Regions from separate parts of the Aeromonas sp. FDAARGOS 1416 genome, predicted to be linked through region 2. Evidence: predicted binding sites of a transcription regulator. Region 2 holds the regulator's gene; each other region holds the start of a gene.
The links. Region 2 encodes LexA, which represses DNA repair genes until DNA is damaged. Its sites were predicted from a motif close to ANCTGTNTNNNNANACAGNT; they were not measured.
Positions count from the first base shown of each region.

Region 1: a site for LexA is predicted at 2,769-2,788, ahead of I6L46_RS07770 (DUF4250 domain-containing protein). Genes of this name have one in related genera too.
Region 3: a site for LexA is predicted at 3,730-3,749, ahead of ruvA (Holliday junction branch migration protein RuvA). Genes of this name have one in related genera too.

Region 1 is NZ_CP077301.1:1,753,384-1,761,132, reverse strand. It holds gene I6L46_RS07795 (insulinase family protein) at 1-54, opposite strand, end outside; gene sixA (phosphohistidine phosphatase SixA) at 217-684, shown strand; gene I6L46_RS07785 (DUF1107 domain-containing protein) at 818-1,024, shown strand; gene I6L46_RS07780 (DMT family transporter) at 1,189-2,106, shown strand; gene I6L46_RS07775 (cell division inhibitor) at 2,257-2,742, opposite strand; gene I6L46_RS07770 (DUF4250 domain-containing protein) at 2,973-3,170, shown strand; gene I6L46_RS07765 (glycogen/starch/alpha-glucan phosphorylase) at 3,546-6,020, shown strand; gene I6L46_RS07760 (DASS family sodium-coupled anion symporter) at 6,084-7,466, opposite strand; gene trxC (thioredoxin TrxC) at 7,628-7,749, opposite strand, start outside.
Region 2 is NZ_CP077301.1:3,873,343-3,881,091, forward strand. It holds gene I6L46_RS17600 (hypothetical protein) at 1-90, opposite strand, end outside; gene I6L46_RS17605 (flagellar basal body-associated protein FliL) at 203-637, opposite strand; gene I6L46_RS17610 (chorismate lyase) at 783-1,319, shown strand; gene ubiA (4-hydroxybenzoate octaprenyltransferase) at 1,316-2,185, shown strand; gene plsB (glycerol-3-phosphate 1-O-acyltransferase PlsB) at 2,256-4,679, opposite strand; gene lexA (transcriptional repressor LexA) at 4,884-5,507, shown strand; gene I6L46_RS17630 (hypothetical protein) at 5,991-6,206, shown strand; gene I6L46_RS17635 (SCO family protein) at 6,417-7,043, shown strand; gene I6L46_RS17640 (MATE family efflux transporter) at 7,118-7,749, shown strand, end outside.
Region 3 is NZ_CP077301.1:3,051,125-3,058,873, reverse strand. It holds gene I6L46_RS13680 (LuxR family transcriptional regulator) at 1-647, shown strand, start outside; gene lysE (L-lysine exporter) at 844-1,452, shown strand; gene I6L46_RS13670 (methyl-accepting chemotaxis protein) at 1,534-3,543, opposite strand; gene ruvA (Holliday junction branch migration protein RuvA) at 3,804-4,418, shown strand; gene ruvB (Holliday junction branch migration DNA helicase RuvB) at 4,427-5,437, shown strand; gene I6L46_RS13655 (cytochrome ubiquinol oxidase subunit I) at 6,372-7,749, shown strand, end outside.

The DNA of each region.
Region 1 (7,749 bases), 2.1 Mb from region 2:
CAGCTCCAGAAAATGGTATTGCCGATGGTCATTGGGACTGGCATATGGGCTCATTGGCGTGTGACTCACGTTGGATTTATTTGAATTTAAACATGATTATCGACCCCGCTATCCCGTCAGGCAAACCCTTTTCTGAGAGGTAGCGCAATTGTTTCCACACCCGTGGCGGGGTAAGATCCCCCGGCTATCAAAACAGGCCCGTTGGGCGAGGTTGTAATGAAGATCTATATCATGCGTCATGGCCAGGCTGGCATGAATGCGAAAACAGATGAACAGCGTCCATTGACCGAGCAGGGTATTGAAGAGTCTATCCAGATGGCCCGCTGGCTGGCGCCTCAGCTGATTGGCCCGCTGGATAGGGTGATCCACAGCAACTATCTGCGGGCACGCCAGACCTGGCAAGCCATATGCAGTGAATTGCCTGACGCAGCAGCCGTTGAAGAGAGTGGCGACATTACCCCTTACGGTGATCCCGCTTTCGTGGCCAGCTACCTCACCACTTTGGCGCAGCAACATGACCAGATCCTGATGGTCAGCCATCTGCCGCTGGTGGGTTATCTGGTGCAAAGCCTCTGTCCGGCCGCAGGAGCACCCATGTTTGCCACCTCGGGGATTGCCTGTATCGAGTGGCACGATGGCAAAGTAGCCTTGCTCTGGCTCGAAGGGCCGCATACAATAGGCTAAAAGTTAATAAAAAGTTATAGATTGAATTTTTTGGGAAGAGATGGGCGAGTTTTCCGGATTTTTATAAATATTTTACGGAATTAATTCGCAGAAGCTGCTGTCATACGGATACAACTGCAAGAGGTTGCAAACGATGAGAGTGTTCAAGAAGTACCTGCCACTGATGGTGGCAAAGCATGTCAAAACCTTCTTTAAAGGTCGGATTTACATCCATGGTCGGGGGCGGTTTGATTTCCAATCCGGTTTGTTGCTGATGCCGAATCCGGCGGATATTCCCCATCGCCAGACAGTCACCGAGGTCAACGAGCTGATCTCCAGACTGCACATGGATGCCGCGTGATGCGCTTCTGAACCTGTTTCTGCACTGATATGCCCGCACTTTTGCGGGCATATTTGTTTCTGGCGGCTGGCGTTCACCGCTTGGCTGTTCAGGCCCACACCTTTGTTTATCTCTCATCGCCCCCTATACTGGCCCGCTGTTGTCTCTTCGGTCTGGATCCTCTCATGCCCCTTGCCTTTCTGTTTCCCTTCTCCTGCATTGCCATCTGGGCTGGCAATGGCATTGTCAGTAAACTGGCGGTTGGTGTTTTGTCTCCTGCAGCCTTGGCCTGGTCGCGCTGGGTGGTGGCTGCGTTGGTATTAAGCCCGTTTCTGGCCCGTCGGGTATGGCGTGCGCGTGCCCGCATTCGTGCCGGTTTTTGGCAGATCGCCATGCTGGCCTTGCTGGGCATGGTGCTCAACCAGACTTTTGGGTACTACGCGGCGCAAACGCTAGGGGCGACCGAGATGGGACTGATGATGGGACTGACGCCGCTGTTGACCGTGTTGTTCAGCATCTGGCTGCTGCGCGAGCGGCCCACCTGGGGCGCTGTACTGGGGGCGCTGCTTTCCATCCTTGGCTTGTCTATCTTGCTGGGGCAGGGGAATCCGACCCGGCTGTTTACCCAAGGCATTCATATCGGCTCTGTCTATATGCTGATCTCGGCCGGTACTTATGCCCTTTACAGCGTGCTGCTCAAGAAGTGGGATCTGGGGCTCGACAACTGGTCGCTGCTCTACGGTCAGGTGATCTGCAGTGTGGTGATCCTGACCCCCTTCTTTTTGCTGGTGGATGGCCAGTGGCCTGATGGGCGGGCCCTGTGGCTGATCCTCTATGCCGGTATCCCCACTTCGGCGCTCTCGCCCTGGCTCTGGATGCAGGGCATCGCCCTGCTCGGCGCCAACCGTACCGCCATCTTTATGAACCTGCTGCCGGTGATGACGGCTGGCCTTGCCATCACCCTGCTGGGGGAGCGGCTGACCAGCTATCACCTGATCGGGGGTGGGCTGACCCTGCTGGGTGTCTTGCTGGCACAGCTGCTGGTGCGTCCGGTGGTGATGGGTCGCCGCCGGGTGGTGTTGGCACCCTGTCCCGAAGAGTAATCTTGCGTGAAAGCGTAAGTGGGCCCAATGGCCGCCAATGAAAAGCGCCTGCAGCAATGCAGGCGCTTTTCATTTTGCTGGGATTTTACTGAGTAATGATGGCAATGGCTTTGTCGTTGCAGCCATGCCCAAGAATGGCCAAATTTTAACTTAGTGATTTAGATAGATATCTTGCTCTGCATACGCCAGCAGAGGTGTGCCGAGGTTAGTCCGTTTCGCGCCAAAGAAGCGGGTGAGTACGCCAGATTGCTGTCCCAGTCGCTGCAGCTTGACGTGATCCAGCTCGATCTGCTCAGGCAGCCAGGTAAATACGGCGGCGCAGTGACCATTGCCCAGACTGCGCTCCAGGGTTTGCTGCCAGTTCTTGATTTTGGGGCTATGTACCACCAGCACTCTCTTGGGATCGATACCTCGCTCTTCCAGACGGCTGACTGTGGGGCGTCCCGGCGGGGCGATCAGCAAGATCCAGCCGGTATGAGCCTCCCCAAGCTTTGTCAGCTCGCTCAGAAACTGATCATCAGACTGGATAGTCACACCATAATGAGCCAACTCCGCTTTGCAGGCGGTTCTGGTGGGCCAGGGCTTGCTCATGACACGATTCATCGCAAAGGGCAGTGAGTGCAGGGGCTGGTTCATATATGGGGTTCCTGTATGAATATCCAAGCTGTATGTGCATACAGTAGTTATATCCTGTGGCAGTGACAAGGTGTTTTTGCTGAAAAATGTGATGGTGTTGGCATGTGTCGTTAGTAAGGTTATGTTTTTAAACACTATTTAATATAAAGCTGGTTGGGTGTTTTTCGTACTATGGACAAACCTTGCGTAACCGCCCATGGTTATACAGGTCATTTACAGGAGGTGCCGCCATGGATATCAGTACCTTGCAACATCTTGATGCCAACATCTTGCTGGGCATCATCAATGAGAAGCTAAGGCTTGAGTGTGACGGGTTGGAGGAGCTGCTGGCCTATTACGATATGAGTGAAGAGCAGTTGGCAGGACGTCTGGATCAGATTGGGTACCATTACGATCCATTGAGTAATCAGTTCAAGGCACATCTTTAAGGGTGCAATGATTGCTTCATATTTATACGGTAATTTTTCAGGCACATTGAAACCGGTTTCAATGTGCCGTCTTGCTGCCTATTTTCAGGGATTTTCAAGGCTTGGCAATCTCTGAAAACCTATTCATGCCAGAATATTTTTATTGTTTCATTAAGTTTATGATAATAAAGGGAATGCTTGTTTTTATGCGATCAATTAAAGGAAAGGGTTTTCAAGCTTTTCAGGCTGTTTTTATCGGTTAAAGTGTGACTTGCGTTAACTTTTAATTCTGCCGCTTTAGTTAGTATTCTCACGCCGGTACATATTTTGAGATAACAACAGCGCCGGTCCCGCAAGCGGGATAACAATTTTATTTGTAACGAAGGAATATGGTTTATGGCTACCAAGAAGAAGACAGACCAGGATCTCCAACTGGATAAAGATCAGCTCAAGGCGAGTATCGTGCGTCACCTGCGTTCTACCTTGGGAACAAGCGAACAGAAAGCCTCTCCCGAAGCGTGGTGGAAAGCCACTGCGGCGGCCGTCAATGAACAGGTGTACGAGCGCCTGACCCGCACTCAGCAGACTCATTTCAAGAAAGATACTCGTGCGATTCACTATCTCTCTGCTGAATTCCTGATGGGACGATTGACTTCCAACAACCTGCACAACCTCTCCCTCTACAAGACTTGCGAAGAGGCGCTGGGCGAACTCGGTCTGGAACTGACCGACCTGTGCGAACAAGAGCCTGACATGGCACTTGGCAACGGCGGCCTGGGTCGTCTGGCTGCCTGCTTTATCGACTCGCTGGCCACTCTGAACTATCCGGCGGTTGGTTACGGTATCCACTACGAACACGGTCTGTTCCGTCAGGAAATCCAGGATGGCCGCCAGATCGAGCGTCCGGACTCCTGGCGTGAATATGGCAACCCTTGGGAGATTTGCCGTCCGGAGTCGGTACAGGAAGTCCCCCTCTATGGCTATGTCGAGACCGTGTTTGGTGACAATGGCGGCCTGAAGAAGGTTTGGCACGCGGGTCGCAAGATCAAAGGGGTGCCTTGGGATATCCCGGTAGTCGGTTTTGGCGGGAGTACCGTCAACATCCTGCGTCTGTGGGAATCCCGAGCCTCCGAGTTTTTTGACTGGGACGTGTTCAACGCCGGTGGTTACATCGACTCCCAGGCAGAGAAAGCACAGGCCGAAACCATCTCCAAGGTGCTCTATCCGAACGATGAGACCGATGCCGGTAAAGAGCTTCGCCTGATCCAGCAGTACTTTTTCTGCGCCTGCTCCATCAAGGACATCATGCGCCGCTACAAGCGGGTACATGAGAGCGACTTCAGCAATTTCGCGGCCCAGATCGCTATCCAGCTCAACGATACTCACCCCACTATCGCCATTCCCGAACTGATGCGAGTGCTGGTGGATGAAGAGGGGCTGGACTGGGCGGCCGCCTGGGAGATCAGCTATCAGGTCTTCTCTTATACCAACCACACTCTGCTGCCGGAAGCGCTGGAGAAGTGGTCGGTCAGCCTGTTCGAGAAAGTACTGCCTCGCCATCTGGAGGTGATTTACGAGATCAACGCCCGCTTCCTGAACGAGTTGGTGGAGCCCAAGTGGCCGGGCAACGATGCTATCAAAGCCAAGCTCTCCATCATCGAAGAGGGAGATGTGCGCAAGGTTCGCATGGGCAACCTGTGCGTGATCGGTTCGTCCAAAGTGAACGGTGTGGCCGAGATCCACTCCAAGCTGGTGAAGGAAGATCTCTTCCCCGAGTATGCCGAGCTGTGGCCGGAAAAAATGTGCAACGTGACCAACGGGGTGACCCCGCGTCGCTGGCTGCTGGCGTGCAACCCGGAGCTGGCGGGTCTCTACAACGAAGTGGTGGGCAAGGAGTGGCCGCTGCAACTGGACAAACTGCGTGGCGTGGTGAAGTTTGCAGACGACAAGGCGTTCCAGCAGCAGTTCATGACCATCAAGCGTCACAACAAAGAGAAGCTGGTCAAGGTCATCAAGGACGAAACCGGTATCGATGTCAGTGCCGAGGCGATCTTTGACGTTCAGATCAAGCGTCTGCACGAGTACAAGCGCCAGCAGCTGAACCTCATTCACATCATGGCACTCTATCGTCGTCTGCTGGCCAACCCGGACTATGACATGCATCCGCGCGTGTTTATCTTCGGCTCCAAAGCGGCGCCCGGTTACAAGCTCGCCAAAGACATCATCTATGCCATCAACAAGCTGGCGGATCGGGTCAACAACGATGCTCGTATCCAGGGCAAGCTGAAAGTGGTGTTCATGCCGAACTACCGCGTGAGTCTGGCCGAGAAGCTGATTCCGGCGGCAGATGTCTCCGAGCAGATCTCTACTGCAGGTTATGAAGCATCCGGTACCGGCAACATGAAGATGGCACTCAACGGTGCAATCACCATCGGGACGCTGGATGGAGCCAACATCGAGATCGCTGAAGAGGCGGGTGCCGAAAACTGTGCCATCTTCGGTCTGAACGTGGACGAAGTGAAGTCGCTGAAGGCGCGCGGTTACAACCCGTACGACTTCTACTATGCCAACTCCGAGCTCAAAGCCGTGCTGGACTGGTTTGATACCGACTACTTCACGCCTGGTCGTCCGGGTGAACTGGCTTCCATCAAGCGCTCCTTGCTGGAAGGGGGAGACCCTTACCTGACCCTGGCGGACTTCCAGTCCTACTCGGATGCACACAAGCTGATCGATACCTGGTATCGGGATCCGGCACTGTGGGCGAAGAAGGCCATCATCAACTCGGCCACCATGGGCAAGTTCAACTCCGACCGCTCCATTCAGGACTATGTGGATCGGATCTGGGATCTGAAGGCCTGCAACATCAGCTAATCGGATTCATAAATGAGAAAACCCCCGCAATGCGGGGGTTTTTGTTTATTGGGGGAAGCTGGATCAAAGGATATCGCCAACAAAGTAGGCCAGCAGGGCGAGCAACACGGTAAAGACAACGTTCAGAGCCATACCGGCTTTCATCATCTCCCTTTGGCGGATGTGGCCACTGGCAAAGACGATGGCATTGGGCGGCGTGGCGACTGGCAGCATAAAGGCACAGGAGGCACCGATAGCGATCAACACCGACATCACCACAGGTGATACACCCAGCGCCTCGGCGACACCGGCAAACAGGGGAACCAACAGTGCGGCGGTGGCGGTGTTGGAGACCAGCTCGGTCAGGAACACCACGAAGGCGGCCAGCATAAGCAACACGACAAAAATGTTGGCGTTGGAGAGTACGGCCGACAGATGGCTGGCCAGGAATGCGCTGGTACCAGTGGCCTTGAGAATGGCGCTCAGGGTCAGACCGCCGCCAAACAGCATCAGCACGCCCCAGTCGGTGTTCTGGTTGACGTCATCCCAGCTGGCGACACGGCTGACCACGATGGCCACGATGGCGCCCATGGCAATCAGGGTGTCGAGTTGCGGAATACCGCCAAAGGCGTTGGAGATGGGTTGTGATCCGATCCAGAGCACAACGGTGGTCAGGAAGATTGCCAGCGTCACTTTACGCTCGCGGGTCCAGTTGATGGTGACATCCTGGATCTCGACGCGGTGGCTGAGACGCGGGCGGGTCACCAGATAGAGCAGGGCAATGCCGCAGGGCATCAGGATCAGCACAACTGGAACACCGAATTTCATCCAGTCAGTGAAGCCAATCCCCATCTGGGCGGCTGCGATGGCGTTGGGTGGGCTACCCACCAGGGTGCCGATGCCGCCGATACTGGCGCTGTAGGCGATCCCCAGCAATACGAAGACGAAGGTGGCGCGCTCTTTTTTGCTATCGAGGCGTGCCAGCATACCGATCGCCAGTGGCAGCATCATGGCGGTGGTAGCGGTGTTGCTGATCCACATCGACATGGCGGCTGTGATGGTAAAGAGCAGGATGACGCCCCAACCCAGATGACCATTGGCCAGGTGCATCACCTTGCCTGCCATCAGGGTATCCAGTCCCTGTTTTGAGAGGGCTGCCGCGAGGGCGAAACCGCCAAAAAAGAGGAACAGGATCGGGTTGGCAAAATCGGTGAGGGATTTGCTCATGTCAAACACCCCGAGCACGGTAGCCAGCAAGGGCACCAGCAGCGCGGTGATGGTGACGTGCAGTGCTTCGGTCAGCCAGAGGATGGCGATAAAGACCAGAATGCCCAGCCCCTTGTTGACCATGGGGTCAAACGGGAGCCAGGCGAGCATGGCGCAAAGTAGCAAGACATCCAGGATGACGATCCCTGATTTGATGTCCAGCCAGCGAGATGGAGCAGAGGGTACAGCTGATGTGTGCATAATGTTCTCTCGGTTAATTTATGGTTGTTTTTGTGTTGCCGAGATTACATCCATTCACTTGTTTGAAACAGACTCACATGTTGAAAATCAGCCTCTACTCACATACTCATTGATAAAAATGAGGAAATGAACACATAAATAAAACATGTGCGAAATATAAATCAAACATCCATGAACTGTTCCAGCCATTGCTTGAACATGCTCTTGGGCAAGGAGCCATTTATCTGGTTCACCAGTTTGCCCTGTTGGAAGACCATCAGGGTGGGGATGCTGCGAATGGCGT
Region 2 (7,749 bases):
AAACTTGGGTTTGCGGACTATCTTGCGCAACGCCTTGAGATCGGTGGGGATCTCGTGACGGCGCCATTCACACAGGGTTTTGCTGCCCATAACGACTACCTCTACGACTTGACGGCCGTATTGTAATCGATTTTCATTTCGAATAAACCGGCAAAGCTCGCTTATTGGCCGATATGCCAATAAGCGATTGTTTCGGGAGGGATTACTGGTAGAGGAACTTGGTGAAGATAAGCTCGCGCACCGCTTTCTTGCCGGTCTCTTTCACCAGCAGTTCGTTGACGGTTGTCTCGCACTCCTTGCGCAGCTCTTCTCGGTTGGTCAGGGACTTCACTTGATCGGCATTTTTGCTGCCAATCAGGCGGATGATGGCATCGCGGATCAGCGGGTCATGCTGCTCCAGCAGCTTGAGGTCGGCTTCGTTTTCCGCCATCAGCTCTACTGTGACCCGGATATAACCGAGGGTTTTGCTATCACTCAGGTAGTTGGTGATGATGTCGGGATCGAGTGCATGGTAGGAGAAACCAGGCTTGGCAGCCCCCTCTGCGCCCTCGGCGGGCGGCTCATCTTCAGCCAGAGCTTGCTGCTGCAGGGCGCCACAGCTCAGTAACAACACCAGCAGAATTTTGAATATCTTCATATAGATGGCTCATCAGCAAGAGATAACCCATTTTTGATGTTGCCATCGGGGTCGTCAAGCACGGATGTTCTTACATTTCGCTATTGATTTACGGATAATAAACCGGATTTTAACCTGAACACGGAAATCTCTGGATGGTGAAGCTGTGAAGTCCGAGTTGACTGTTCCCCTCACGCCCTTAAGCGGGTGGCTGGCCCCCGAATGTTGCGAATTGCCCGCCAGCTTGCGCCCCTGGCTGCTGGAGCCCGGCTCCATGACTCGGCGGCTGCGTCAGCACAATCGCCACTTTTCGGTGGAGTGGCTGGGCAATCACCCGGTCGCCCTTACTGCCGATGAGCAGTGGCTGGTGGATTCGGCCTCGCCGGCCGGTACCTGCCGCGAGGTGATCCTGCACGGGGATCGTGGGCCCGCCGTGCTGGGCTGGACCCTGTTTGCCGATGACGCACTGCAAGGGAGCGGCATTGCCGAGCTTGGCGAGCAGCCGCTGGGTGAGCGGGTATTTGGCCATGAGCCTGCCCGCCGCGATCACCTGCAACTGGCCCGTTTCGATATTGCCGCCAATCCCCGTTGTCCGGCCGCCACTGTCTGGGGGCGTCGTTCCCGTCTGTTTCTGGGGCAGTGGCCACTGCTGGTGCACGAGCTGTTTCTGCCCTCTCTCGTCTGTGACAAGGAGCTGGAGTGAATCTGTTAACCAAGGAGCGGGGACTTGCCTATATGCAGTTGGCCCGCGTCGACAAACCCATAGGTACTCTGCTGCTGCTGTGGCCAACCCTGTGGGCGCTCTGGCTGGCCGCTGGTGGCCTGCCCAATCTCTGGGTGCTGACCGTGTTTGTGGTCGGCGTCTTTCTGATGCGCTCGGCAGGGTGCGTGATCAACGATTATGCGGATCGCAACTTCGACGGTCATGTCAAACGCACCGCTGGTCGCCCCTTGCCCACGGGCAGAGTCAAGCCGTGGGAGGTGCTGGCGCTCTTCTTCGTGCTGGCGCTTATTTCGTTTGGTCTGGTGCTGACCATGAATCCGCTCACCATCGGTCTGTCGTTTGTCGCCCTGCTGCTGGCAGTGAGCTACCCCTTCATGAAGCGCTTTATCTCCAATCCCCAGCTGGTGCTCGGGATGGCCTTCTCCTGGTCGATCCCGATGGCCTATGCGGCGCAGGCGGATGCCCTGCCGCTGGTGGCCTGGCTGCTCTTCTTCGCCAACCTGCTCTGGACCGTGGCTTACGACACCCAGTACGCCATGGTGGATCGGGATGACGACCTCAAGATCGGCCTCAAATCCAGCGCCATCCTGTTTGGCCGTTACGACAAGCGGATCATCGGCGCACTGCAACTCTCGACGCTGCTGCTGTTGCTGGCGGTCGGGCAACTGATGACGCTGGGGGGCTGGTATTACTGGGGATTGCTGGGGGCGGCGGTGCTGTTTGTCTATCAGCAGCGGCTCATTCGCGAGCGGCAGCGAGAAGCCTGCTTCCAGGCGTTTCTCAACAACAACTATGTGGGAGCGCTGGTGTTTGCCGGTCTGGTGCTCGACTACCTGCTGGCGTGACATGTTCCCGCGCAGACTCCGATAAAAAAAGAAGGCCGCATCATGCGGCCTTCTTTGTTTGCGTTGCAGATCAGAGCTGATTGCCTGCCTGAATGGTGCGGCGGATCTTGTTGCTCAGCAGCGGCACTATGTTGTCGGCCAGCGCCTGGAAGCGGCCGAGATCCGGCTTGCACTCGGGGGAGAGGTAACCCTCTTTGCGCAGCGTGTGGATCAGGGTGCTGAACAGCTTCTGGTCGAAGAACTCGGGGGCGTTGATGCCGTGCAGGGTGCCGAGGCGCTCTGCCATCATCAGGCCGTCCGCCTCCAGCTGCTCCGCCTCGATATGAGGCTGTGCCAGCACCCGGGTCAGCACGATGGCGTAGCGTTGCAGGGTCTCCTGAATGCTCTCCGCCAGCAGCAGCAGGCGCATCTGGTTGGCCGGATTGACCCAGTAGCCGTCATCGCGGGTCTCGATCAGCTGCTGGGTTTGCAGTGCGTCGAGCAGGCTGTCGACCAGCGCTGGCAGCTCATCCTCTTCATAACGCAGGAACAGCTCGGTCTTGAGCAGCGGATAGATGTCGATGCAACGAGCCATGATCTCGCTGCGGGAGATCCCCTCGCACCGTTCGATCAGTGCCGCCACCAGAGAGGGCATGGCAAACAGGTGGAGGATGTTGTTGCGGTAGTAGGTCAGCAGGATCGCCTGATAGCGGTCGAGACTGATGATCTGCCCCAGCTTGTCCTCGCTGACCTCGAACTTGTTGAGCTCCATCGCCTGATCCAGCAGGGTCTTGGCATCCTCATCCGGAATGGTGCTCTGCGGGCTGTAAGGCACCGCCTTGAGCAGATCCAGATAGGTGTTGAGCTGGGCCTGCAATTCATCGCGGGTCAGGGCGTGGCGCTCGGCGGCCAGCAGCGCCAGCGCGCTCAGGGTCAGGCCGTTGACCGCGGCAGCGCCGTTGATGCGGGTCATCAGCAGTTCGGCCAGATTGTTGACAGTGCCCGCCATCCACTCCGGACGCTCCTCTTCCCCGATGTGCTTTTTCCAGTCGGGGATGTGTTCGCTCAGGTAGCTGTTGAGGGTCAGCGGTTCGCCGAAGTTGACGAAACCACGGCCGTAGTTGCGCAGCTTGCGCAGGATGCCGAGCACCTGCAGGAAGCTCTCTTTCTCCTTGCGGCTACCCTTGAGCTCGTTGTGGTAGGTGTTCACCTCCATCACGTGCTCGTAGCCCAGATAGACAGGCACCAGAGTGACCGGCCTGTCCAGCCCGCGCATCATCGCCTGCAGGGTCATCGCCAGCATGCCGGTCTTGGGCGGCAGCAGACGGCCGGTACGGGAGCGACCGCCTTCGGTGAAGAACTCTACCGAGTAACCCTTGGCAAACAGCAGGTTGAGGTATTCCCGGAATACCGTGCTGTAGAGCGGGTTGCCCTTGAAGGTGCGGCGAATGAAGAAGGCGCCGCCGTGGCGGAAAATCGGGCCCGCCGGCCAGAAGTTGAGGTTGATGCCTGCCGCGATATGGGGCGGCACCATCCCCTGGTGGTAGATGACGTAGGAGAGCAGCAGGTAGTCCATGTGGCTGCGGTGGCAGGGAACGTAGACGATCTCGTGCCCCTCCTGCGCCAGCTGGCGTACCTTCTCGGCGCCATTGACCGACAAACCGCGGTAGAGCTTGTTCCACAGCCAGCCGAGGAAGCTCTCGCCCAGGCGGATCAGCCGGTAGGAGAAGTTGGAGGCGATCTCGTCCATGTAGCCATGGGCGCGCTTTTGCGCCTTCTCGAGGCTGATCCCTTCGCGCTGGGCCTCCTCTTCAATCGCCTGCTGGATCACCGCGGAGTCGAGCAACTGCTTGAACAGCAGGTTGCGGTTCGGCAGTTTCGGGCCGGTGGCGGCCAGCTGCTGGCGGCTGAAGTGGGTACGTGCCACTCGTGCCAGCTTGTGGGCGATGGCCTCGTCGGTGCCGTGCTTGTCGGCCATGTAGCGCAGGGAGAGCGGCGGCGAGAAGCGCACCAGATTCTCGCGACCCTTGAGGATCACGATGAGCGCCTTCTTCAGCCGGTTCGGCGCCAGGCTGCTGATGATGTTGAGGCCTGAGGCTTCTTCCCCTTCCCGACCCGGAGCACGGCCCCAGAACAGGGTGACGGGCACCACCTGGATATCCAGTGCGGGATCCTGCTTGTGCAGATCCAGCAGCTGGTGGAACTCCTGCAGGAAGGGGAGCGGTTTGCTGCGTTTGCCAAACAGGGGAGGCGGACGATCCAGACAGACATAGCGCGGCAGCAGCTGGCCGTTCAGTTCCAGCGGCGTGAAGGGACCGGGCAGACCGAGATCCTCGCAGCACTGCTGCAGGGTCATCAGGTCGGTGATCGAACTGGTTTTCAGGGCATAGACGATGGGTCTGGCCGGATCCAGATTGAGTTCTGTGATGGGATTTTCCGGCAGGCTCTTGTGATTGACCAAGCCGCTGACCGGCCATTGCAAGATGGCTCTGGAAATCTTCTGTCCTAGGGACATGTGCGTCTGCTCTCCAAAAAAATGCGGCGTGAGCATAGCAAATCGACAGTCCCTTGTCGCCGAGAGGTACGATGAGTCGGCTGCGCAGGATCAAAACAGCAGTAAATGAGGGGTTGGTTGCGACAAATGTCAGCTGCGCCTTGCCTTGGCCACTGCACTGTATATACTGCCAGTGTGCTGTATAAAAAGACAGGTGCCAATTCTATGAAACCCCTTACCCCCCGCCAGGCCGAAGTGCTGGAGCTGATCAAGGTGAACATGAGCGAGACCGGTATGCCGCCGACTCGTGCCGAGATTGCCCAGAAGCTTGGTTTCAAGTCGGCCAATGCGGCCGAAGAACATCTGAAGGCCCTGGCCAAAAAAGGGGTCATCGAGATCATGCCGGGCACGTCCCGCGGCATTCGCCTGTTGCTCGAAGAGGAAGAGGTGCTGGAAGAGAGCGGCCTGCCGCTCATCGGCAAGGTGGCTGCCGGTGAACCTATCCTGGCTCAGGAGCATATCGAGAGCCACTATCAGGTGGATCCCGCCCTGTTCCACCCGCGCGCAGATTTTCTGCTGCGGGTGCAGGGGATGAGCATGAAGAACATCGGCATTCTGGATGGCGATCTGCTGGCGGTGCACAAGACCCAGGAGGTGCGCAACGGTCAGGTGGTGGTCGCCCGTCTCGATGAGGATGTTACCGTCAAGCGCTTCCAGCGCAAGGGCAGTCAGGTATGGCTGCTGCCGGAGAATGAAGAGCTCTCCCCCATCGAGGTGGATCTCTCCTGCCAGCAGCTCACCATCGAAGGACTGGCGGTCGGGGTGATCCGCAACGCCGACTGGATGTAGTCATCCCCGCCAACTGCGTTTGCCACACGGCCTCCTTCGGGAGGCCGTGCTGTTTCTGGCACACTTTCCTTGTCATATCAAACAGATCATCGGCGGCGGCATTTTTGTCCTGCGCGACCGGCTACCAATCATCCATTTCAGATATATGCTCAGATCAGTGCCCTGTCGCCGAGACAGGGCTTGGCACCTCCCTCTGGCCATCGCAATGCGCAGGACGGGAGGGCCGGTAACAACGAGAATCGGGCAGTACACCTTCACGGGATATGAAGGGGGAGTGGGGAGATCCCGAGCCTTGTCAGGCAAAGGGGACCACTCGTAATGGTTGCAGATAGTCGTGACGGGCCTGTTCCCAGTTCAGGCCGACGAAGCAACATGACCTGTCGGTCAAGGAGGACTGGTATGGCATCAAGATCGCCATGGGATTCAGAGGCTGGGGCTGCGCCAGCGGAATCGTCAATCACCCGTTTCGTCAAAGGTAGCCGGATGACCTGGTTTTACGGTCTCTGGCTGCACCATCGTGGTTCGCACTGGACGCTCTGGCTGGGATGCCCGAAAGAGAAGGTGGTGCGTCTGGTGCTGCTGTTCAAGCGTGGCCATGGCGATCGCCAGGGGGAAGAGGGCTGGCTGGCCCCCGTGATTCCCATCGGCGTGCGGGCCATCGGCAAGATGTTGCAGCAGGGGCGTAACGCTCGCCCCTGAGCAGAAGAGACAAACAAATCCATCCATAACCGGCACCCGAGGGGGCCGGTTTTTTTATGGCCGCAACTGGCGATTAATTATGCCAAATGGTCGACTCCTGACAGGGCGTTGCACAAGGTTGAACCACCTTGGCGGCTCGCTGGGGTACAATGCCCCCCTCTTGTCCGGTCACTGCTGGCCATCTGCCTCGAACTGAAAGGGTCTCTTGTTATGATGAAGCTCCGCTATCCCCTGCTCTTTCTGCTGCTGACAGCCTGCCTGATCTTGGTGTTCTACGCCACGCAGCCAGAGCAGCCGGAACAGGCCGATTATTATCCGGCGGGGCGGGACATCAATGATTTCGCCTTTACCGATGCGGACAACCAGCCGTTTACTCCTGCCAACCTGAAGGGGCACTGGACCTTCCTGTTCGTCGGCTACACCTTCTGCCCCGATATCTGCCCCACCACCCTGGCAGATATGCGTTCCGTCTATGACCAGCTGAAGAAGATGGCGCCCGACAGTCAGGTGGTGTTTATCTCGGCGGATCCCCAGCGTGACGATATTCCACGCCTCAAGACCTATACCGCCTTCTTCAATCCCGAGTTCAAGGCGGCTACCGCCCCCCACGACAAGCTGTTCCCGTTCGTGCGCAATCTGGGGTTGATCTACTCCATCGCCAATCAGGGGGAGAAGGATTACCTGATCGATCACTCCGCCTCCATCGTGCTCATCAATCCCAAGGGCAAGCTGCAGGCGGTGTTCCGCCCGCAGGTGGCGCCGGGTCAGGTGCCCAGGGTGCAGATGGCCACCATGCTCTCTGATTTCGCCCGCATACTGAAGTTGGCAGGCCACTGAGCGTGACCCCAGCTGTTGCCCCCTGGTGGCGAGATCCCTCTCGCCACCTCGCTGTTTTTGCGCTCGCCCTGCCGATGGTTTTCTCCAATATCACCACCCCCTTGCTGGGGCTGGTGGACACCTGGGTGATCGGTCATCTCGGTCAGGCCTGGTTTCTGGGGGGCGTCTCGGTCGGTGCGACCCTGATCAACCTCATCTTCTGGTTGCTCGGCTTTTTGCGGATGTCGACCACCGGCCTGACGGCGCAGGCGCACGGCGCCGCCGACGGTCGTGCCCAGCTCGATACTCTGCTGCGGGCGCTGGGGCTGGCCATTACTCTTGGCCTGGCGCTGCTGTTGTTGCTCTTCCCCCTGTTGCCACGGCTGATCGCCCTGAGTGGCGGCTCGCCCGAGGTGCAGCTCTATGCGGGCCAATATGTGGCGGTGCGGATCTGGAGCGCCCCGGCGGCGCTCTGCAATCTGGTGATCATGGGTTGGCTGTTGGGGATGCAGGATGCCCGCAGCCCCATGGTGATGTTGATCCTCACCAATCTGGTCAATATGGCGCTCGATGCCCTGTTTGTGCTCGGGCTCGGCTGGCAGGTGCGGGGTGTGGCGGCAGCCTCGGTCATGGCGGACTACTGCGCGCTGGCAGTCGGCATCTGGCTGGTACGCCGTCAGCTGCGGCAACTGGCACCGACGGTGTGGCAGGATGGTTGGCAGCGCTG
Region 3 (7,749 bases), 820 kb from region 2:
TTCCGATGTCGATGCAAAGACCCAAAGTGGTACTGTTTAATCAGTGCCCTATCTCCTGGGTACAGACCTATACCGATAACAACATGCTGGCGTGCGACCCTGTGATTCAGTTGGCACGCAAGCAGACGCTGCCCATTTACTGGAACCGCCTCGATGAGCGGGCTCGCTTTCTGCAAGAGGGAAGCATGGACGTGATGGGACTGGCCGCCGAGTTCGGATTGCGCAATGGCATCTCCTTCCCTCTGCACGGCGCAGCCGGGGAGAACGGAATCCTCTCCTTTATCACGTCCGAGCGGGCTTCTAGCGATCTGTTGCTGGAGTCCTCGCCAATCCTCTCCTGGATGGCCAATTACATCTTCGAGGCTGCGATCAGGGTTGTGCGCCTGAGGGATTCGGATCAACAAGCCGCGCTGACGGATCGTGAGACCGAATGCCTGTTCTGGGCCAGTGAGGGGAAAACATCGGGGGAGATCGCCTGCATTTTGGGGATCACCGAGCGTACGGTGAATTACCACCTCAATCAGGTCACTCGCAAAACCGGATCAATGAATCGCTATCAAGCCATTGCCAAGGGGATTAGCAGTGGCATTTTGCTGCCGAATCTTGAACAGGTTGTTGTCACCAACTTCCCTAAACTGATGCAATAGAACCTGTTGATTCTCGGGGCAGAAGCAGGGGGACTCAATTGTCAGATCCTGCTATTGACCATTGGTTTCGGATGGGGCTTTTGGTGACTCCAGGTGATTAGCAAAATGAATCAATCAGTAAATCAATGAATTTCTAAGAAGGAACCTCCATCGCTATAGTGCCGCTCATTCACCATTTCGAACGGTACTCTCCATAATGCTCGCAACAACACTACAGGGCTTCACCATTGGTCTGGCCATGATCATCCCCATCGGCGCCCAGAATGCCTTTGTGCTGAGTCGGGGCATCCATCGCAATCACCATCTGCTGACGGCCACGCTCTGCAGTTTCTGCGATCTCACCCTGATTGCTATCGGCGTATTTGGCGGAGCCAATCTGCTGGCCGCCAGCCCCCTCGGCATGGCGCTGCTCACCTGGGGAGGCGTGCTGTTTCTCGGCTGGTTTGGTGGCCGTTCCCTGCTCAGTGCCTGGCGTGGTAAAGGGGAGGGGCTTGCCGATTCAGCTCAGCAGATGGGGGCCAAAAGCGTGCTGGCGATGACGCTGGGAGTTACGCTGCTCAATCCTCACGTCTATCTCGATACTTTGATGCTGCTCGGCTCCCTTGGCAGTCAGGTGAGCGAGTCCCTGCGTCCGGCCTTTGCTGCGGGGGCCATGCTGGCCTCGTTGGTGTGGTTCTACTCGCTGGCGCTGGGGGCCGCAGCGCTGGCGCCCTGGTTGGCCCGCGGCCGGGTGCAGCAGGGGATCGATCTGCTGGTAGGCATCATCATGTTGAGCTTGGCTGTTCAACTGGCCATAGGACGTTGAGGAAGTTAAGGCGGCAGGAATGAGCGGCCGGTAACAAAAAGATGCCACTCACATGAGTGGCATCTTTGCTATTGGAGGGGCTCAGACTCTGAACTGGGAGAGCAGGCGCTGCTGCAGCAGGCTGGCCTGATGGAGCGAGGAGGCGAGTTGCAGACACTCCTGTGCCTCCTGTTCGCCGGTTCTGGCTTGCAGACTGATGCCGGAGACCTTGTCAGAGGAGTGGCTCAGGGTGTGTGACAGTTGACCTGTGGCTACGGCGACCTGCTGCACCATGTCGGCCAGCTGGTCGATGGCGCCTTCCACCTTGAACAGGATCTGCTTGGTATTCTCGGAGTCCTGCATGCCGGACTCCACCGTTTTGAGGTTGCGTTGCATCATCAGATAGGCGGTCTCGGTCTGCTGCTGGATGCTGCTGATCACCTGGCTGATCTCGGCGCTTGATGTCGCGGTGCGATTGGCCAGGGTGCGCACCTCGTCCGCAACCACCGCAAAGCCACGCCCCATCTCCCCCGCGCGGGCCGCTTCGATGGCCGCATTGAGGGCAAGCAGGTTGGTCTGCTCCGAGATGCCACTGATGGTGGAGATGATCTGGCCAATCTGACCCGCCTGCTCCTTGAGGGAGTTGATGGCGATGGCACACTCGCTCACCTCCTGTACCACCCGTTGCATGCCCGCGCTGGCGGAGGCGACATACTGGCTGCTCTCGGTGGTCAGCTGGCGCACCTCGTTGGCATTGTGGGCCGCCATGCTGCAGTTGTCCGAGATACCGGTGGCGACTTGCACCATCTGTTCACTGTCGTGGTGCAGGGCCAGCGCATGTTCGGCGGTCTGGCGGCTGCTTTGGCTGATTGCCTCCACCCGGTTGACCGAGGTGTGAACGTGCTCGCTGATGTGCTGGTTGTTGTCCATGGTGGAGCTGATCATCTTCTGCAGTTTCTCGATGAAACGATCCACGCTGTTGGCCAGCGAGCCTATCTCATCATCACGTTGCAGGTTGATGCGGGCGTTGAGGTCTCCCTCGCCAGCGGCAATATCCTGCATCCGCTTGTCCACTTGCAGCAGCGGGGTTACCAGCTTGCGGGTCAGCCAGAAGCCGCAGAGGGTGACCATGATCAGGCTCAGCAGCAGGCCACCCAGCAGCAGGGTTCGGGTCTGGCTGATGATGCCGTTGAGCTGGGCCACCTGATCCTCGACGGTAGCATCGCCGCTCTCCTCGATGGCAACCAGCTGTTGTCGTAGCTCATCGGCACTGACCTCATAGACGGACTGCTGGGTCTGATAGCTGCCGAGCGCATCGACCCACTGTCCCATCAGTTGCTGATGCCGGGCCAACAGGGCGCGGTACTCTGCCGACAGTGTCTTGCCGGCAAATTCGCCGGTTCCCTCGATCTCGAACAGCCCGGTGCCGAGCATGCTGTCGACCGCTTCGTGGTAGAAATCGGTCGCCTCTTTTAACTCGGCCTTGATCGCCTCTGTGACTCCTTGTCTGCGCATCTTTTCCAGCGCATAGAGCTGGCGCAAAAAGCCTATGTTGGACTCCATCCCCCCATCGGCCGCTTCCCAGCGAGTGGAGAGGCCGCTGTTCCAGCTGATGGTCTGGTCGGGGGATTGGGTCAGCGCCTCGACCGCGCCATCGCCAATCACCTCCAGCTGGGTCGAGAGGCGGGCCATCAGGTCGGCGTTGTGATGCAGGGTCTGATCCACCTCGGTATAGGCGTGATAGAGCGCCAGCAGCTTCTCTTGTTGCTGTTGATAGTCCTGCTTGTGCTGTTCCATGGTGGCAAGGGCTGCACCATCAATGAGCTGCCCTTGGCTGACCCGGGCCAGTGCGTCATCGGTCGCCGCCTTGGCTGCATCGAGTTCGGCGCGATTGAGCGGGGTGCCGTTTTGCATCTTCTGAATCTGTAGCTGTTGGTTGCCCAGCTCTATGGAGCCCTCCATGGCACCGTCGGCGGTCTGCCAGGCGGCGCCCAGGACATAGGAGAGCAGATTGGCTAGCCGCTGGCTGCCATACCAGCCAACGACCCCCATGCCCAGCGTACAGCCGAGCAATATGGCAAGACCCAGATTGGAGGTGGTAACAATTTTCATGTGATGGCCTTCCTTGGTATCGACATTGGCACCAGTTTCGGTTCCGAACGGGTTTAGTGTAGTGGTTTATCCCCCGCTCGGGGGCCGGTGCGGCGCTGAAACATCCCGTGCACTGGCTGCACCCGATCAAGCATGGTGGAAAATTGGATAAAAAGCCTCTCTGACCACAAGGGTGTTGCTGCCCTATGCTGGATACTTATCCAGTTATTCTTTATGCTATGAGCCAATTTACGAATAGTTGTATTGGTGAGGAGAGAGCCGTGATTGGTCGCTTGAGAGGCATTGTCATTGAAAAGCAGCCCCCCGAGGTCCTGCTGGAAGTGGGCGGGGTTGGCTATGAGGTGCAGATGCCGATGAGCTGCTTCTATGATTTGCCGGAGATCGGCAAGGAAGCGACCATCCATACTCACTTCGTGGTGCGGGAAGATGCCCAGCTGCTCTATGGTTTCAACCACAAACAGGAGCGGGCGCTGTTCCGCGAGCTGATCAAGACCAACGGAGTCGGCCCCAAGCTGGCGCTGGCTATTCTCTCCGGCATGACAGCTACCCAGTTTGTGCTGAGTGTCGAACGCGAAGAGATAAGCTCTTTGGTCAAACTGCCGGGAGTCGGCAAGAAGACCGCCGAGCGGCTGGTGGTGGAGATGAAGGATCGCCTCAAGGGGTGGGTCAGTCACGACCTCTTCTCCCCGGCCATGGTCACCCTGCCAGCCAGTGAGCCCGAATTGCGGGCACCGGATGTGACCGAGGAGGCGGCCAGTGCGCTGGTGGCCCTAGGTTACAAGCCGCAGCAGGCGAGCCAGATTGTCAGCAAGATCGCCAAAGAGGGGATGTCGGTGGAAGATATCATCCGTGAATCCCTGCGTAGCCTGGTGTGAGGTAGTTGATGATTGAAGCAGACCGCCTCATCTCGGCCAGTGCCGCCCGTGAGGATGACATTATTGACCGGGCGATCCGCCCCAAGAAGCTGGCTGACTACACCGGTCAGGATACCGTCTGCGAACAGATGGAGATCTTTATCGAAGCGGCCCGTCAGCGGGGAGAAGCGCTCGATCACCTGCTGATCTTCGGTCCACCGGGTCTGGGCAAGACCACCCTCGCCAACATCGTCGCCAACGAGATGGGGGTCAATATCAAGACCACCTCCGGCCCGGTGCTGGAGAAAGCGGGGGATCTGGCGGCGCTGCTCACCAACCTCGAACCGAACGATGTGCTGTTCATCGACGAGATCCATCGCCTCAGCCCGGTGGTGGAGGAGGTGCTCTATCCGGCGATGGAGGATTACCAGCTCGACATTATGATCGGGGAGGGACCCGCGGCTCGCTCCATCAAGCTGGATCTGCCTCCCTTCACCCTGATTGGCGCCACCACCCGGGCTGGTTCACTCACCAGCCCGCTGCGGGATCGCTTCGGTATCGTCCAGCGGCTGGAGTTCTACAACGTCAAGGACCTGACCGATATCGTCTCCCGCAGTGCCCGTTGTCTGGGGCTAGACATGACGGAAGATGGTGCCATTGAGGTCGCCCGTCGCTCTCGCGGCACGCCGCGGATTGCTAACCGTTTGTTAAGGCGGGTGCGCGACTTTGCCCAGGTGAAATCCGATGGCCGGATCGACGGCCCCATTGCTGCTCGCGCCATGGACATGCTGGATGTCGATAACGAAGGTTTTGACTTCATGGACCGCAAGTTATTGTTGGCTGTGATAGACAAGTTTATGGGGGGCCCGGTGGGTCTCGATAATCTGGCCGCCGCGATCGGGGAAGAGAAAGATACTATCGAAGATGTGCTGGAGCCTTATCTGATCCAGCAAGGGTATCTGCAACGTACACCCAGAGGACGGATTGCGACCACACGAGCCTACGCTCATTTCGGTCTTCAGCGACCAGATGAGAAGTAAAAACAGTCATTTGAACATGAAACCGCCGTCAAAGGCGGTTTTTTGTTATCCGGGCAAAAAAAAGCCCACGGCGGATGCGGTGGGCAAAGACAATTCAGGATGGATGTTCACAGACAGTGAGTGCGTCTGGACACAGACCGGAAAATAAACAGGTGAGCCGTCGCGAGCTCTCAGAGTCGGTTCAGTTGATAGAGCTGAACAAAGGAAAGCTTGTAGTAACGGATGGTTTTAGCAACAAACTTTTTCATCTTCGATTCCAATAGACAGGTTCAAATTGATCGTCGAATACGTACCGTGAACCCGGATTAACCGGCCTGTATCCAAGGGTATGCCCTCACTGCGAGGCGCATTGTAGGAGTTCGAATCGACCCCGGCAAACAAGAAAAATTGCACTCTTCAAATTAGTTTATCTAATGTCTTTATTGATGAAATTGGTTCGCATGAGTATGCATTCTTTGCAATTTTAAATTGAGTTTTCGAATCAGATTGCCTGACTCGGATAACATGGAAAAAGGCGCGTCATTCACGCTTTTCAAATTAAACCGAGCGGCGGGATGTTAAATTCTTAAATTGATTTAAATCAATGTTTTACGCTTTATCGTGTTTTGTGATCTGGCTCGCGTCAATAATCGTGAAATAGATTAAAAATGCCTTTCAAAGCCATGTATGGCGGGTCCTTTTACATTGATTTCAATCAAATAAAGGTGATATAAAAACCCGGTCATCATGGGCGAGAATAAATTTAGGCTGATTGTTTTGGAATTGTTAAACATTAGCTTTATTTGTGTTCTCGTATTGCCTTGTTGTTAATGCCAGTGGTTACTGAACGCGTTTTGTTGTGACACGTCCCAATAAGGCTCATTCGCTAACCTCCAACGGAAGCTTTGTGCTTAAAACTTAAAATAGCCGTGCCAATAATCGGTGAGGAAACATCATGATTGCTGAGCATGTGGTAGACCTATCGCGGTTCCAGTTCGCTGCGACGGCCCTTTATCACTTTTTGTTTGTACCCCTGACGCTGGGAATGGCCTTTCTCCTGGCGATCATGGAATCCGTCTATGTGATGACCAACAACACCATCTACCGGGACATGACCAAATTCTGGGGTAAGTTGTTTGGTATCAACTTTGCCTTGGGGGTCACCACAGGTCTGGCCATGGAGTTCCAGTTCGGGACGAACTGGGCTTACTACTCCCATTATGTCGGCGATATCTTCGGGGCCCCGCTGGCTATCGAAGGGCTGATGGCCTTCTTCCTGGAGTCCACCTTCGTCGGTATGTTCTTCTTTGGTTGGGATCGTCTGAGCAAGCATCAGCATCTGGCTGCCACCTGGTTGATGGCGCTGGGGACCAACCTCTCCGCCCTCTGGATCCTGGTCGCCAACGGCTGGATGCAGAACCCGGTCGGTGCCGAGTTCAACTTCGAATCCATGCGGATGGAGATGATGAGCTTCGCTGACGTGGTGCTCAACCCGGTTGCTCAGGTCAAGTTCGTCCACACTGTGGCGGCTGGTTATACCTGTGGCGCCATGTTTGTGCTGGGTATCTCCTCCTACTACCTGCTGAAGAATCGTGATGTGGCGTTTGCCCGTCGCTCCTTCGCCATTGCCGCTGCATTCGGTATGGCTTCCATCGTGTCCGTGCTGATCCTCGGTGACGAATCCGGTTACGAGACCGGTGAAGTGCAGAAGGTGAAACTGGCCGCTATCGAAGCTGAGTGGGAGACTGAACCTGCTCCGGCCGCCTTTACCCTGTTCGGTATTCCGAATCAGGAAGAGATGCGCACCGACTACGCCATCAAGATCCCCTATGCGCTGGGCATTATCGCGACCCGTTCTCTGGATGGTCAGGTAACCGGTCTGAAGGATCTGAAGAGCGAGCACGAACTGCGCGTCCGCAACGGTATGACCGCTTACGACCTGCTGACCAAGCTGCAATCCGGTGACAAGTCTGACGAGACCCGCGCTCGCTTCGACGAAGTGAAGCAGGATCTGGGCTACGGTCTGTTGCTCAAGCGCTACACCAGCAACGTGACCGATGCTACCGACGAGCAGATCAAGGCCGCCGTGGATGACTCCATCCCGCAGGTTCTGCCGCTGTTCTTCGCCTTCCGCATCATGGTTGCCGTCGGCATGCTGATGCTGGTGCTGATTGGTATGGCCTTCTATGACAGTGCCCGTCACCAGATCGGCAAGCGCAAGTGGCTGCTCAAGGGTCTGCTGTGGGGTATCCCGCTGCCGTGGATCGCCATCGAAGCTGGCTGGTTTGTCGCTGAGTATGGTCGCCAACCGTGGACCATTGCAGAGGTGTTGC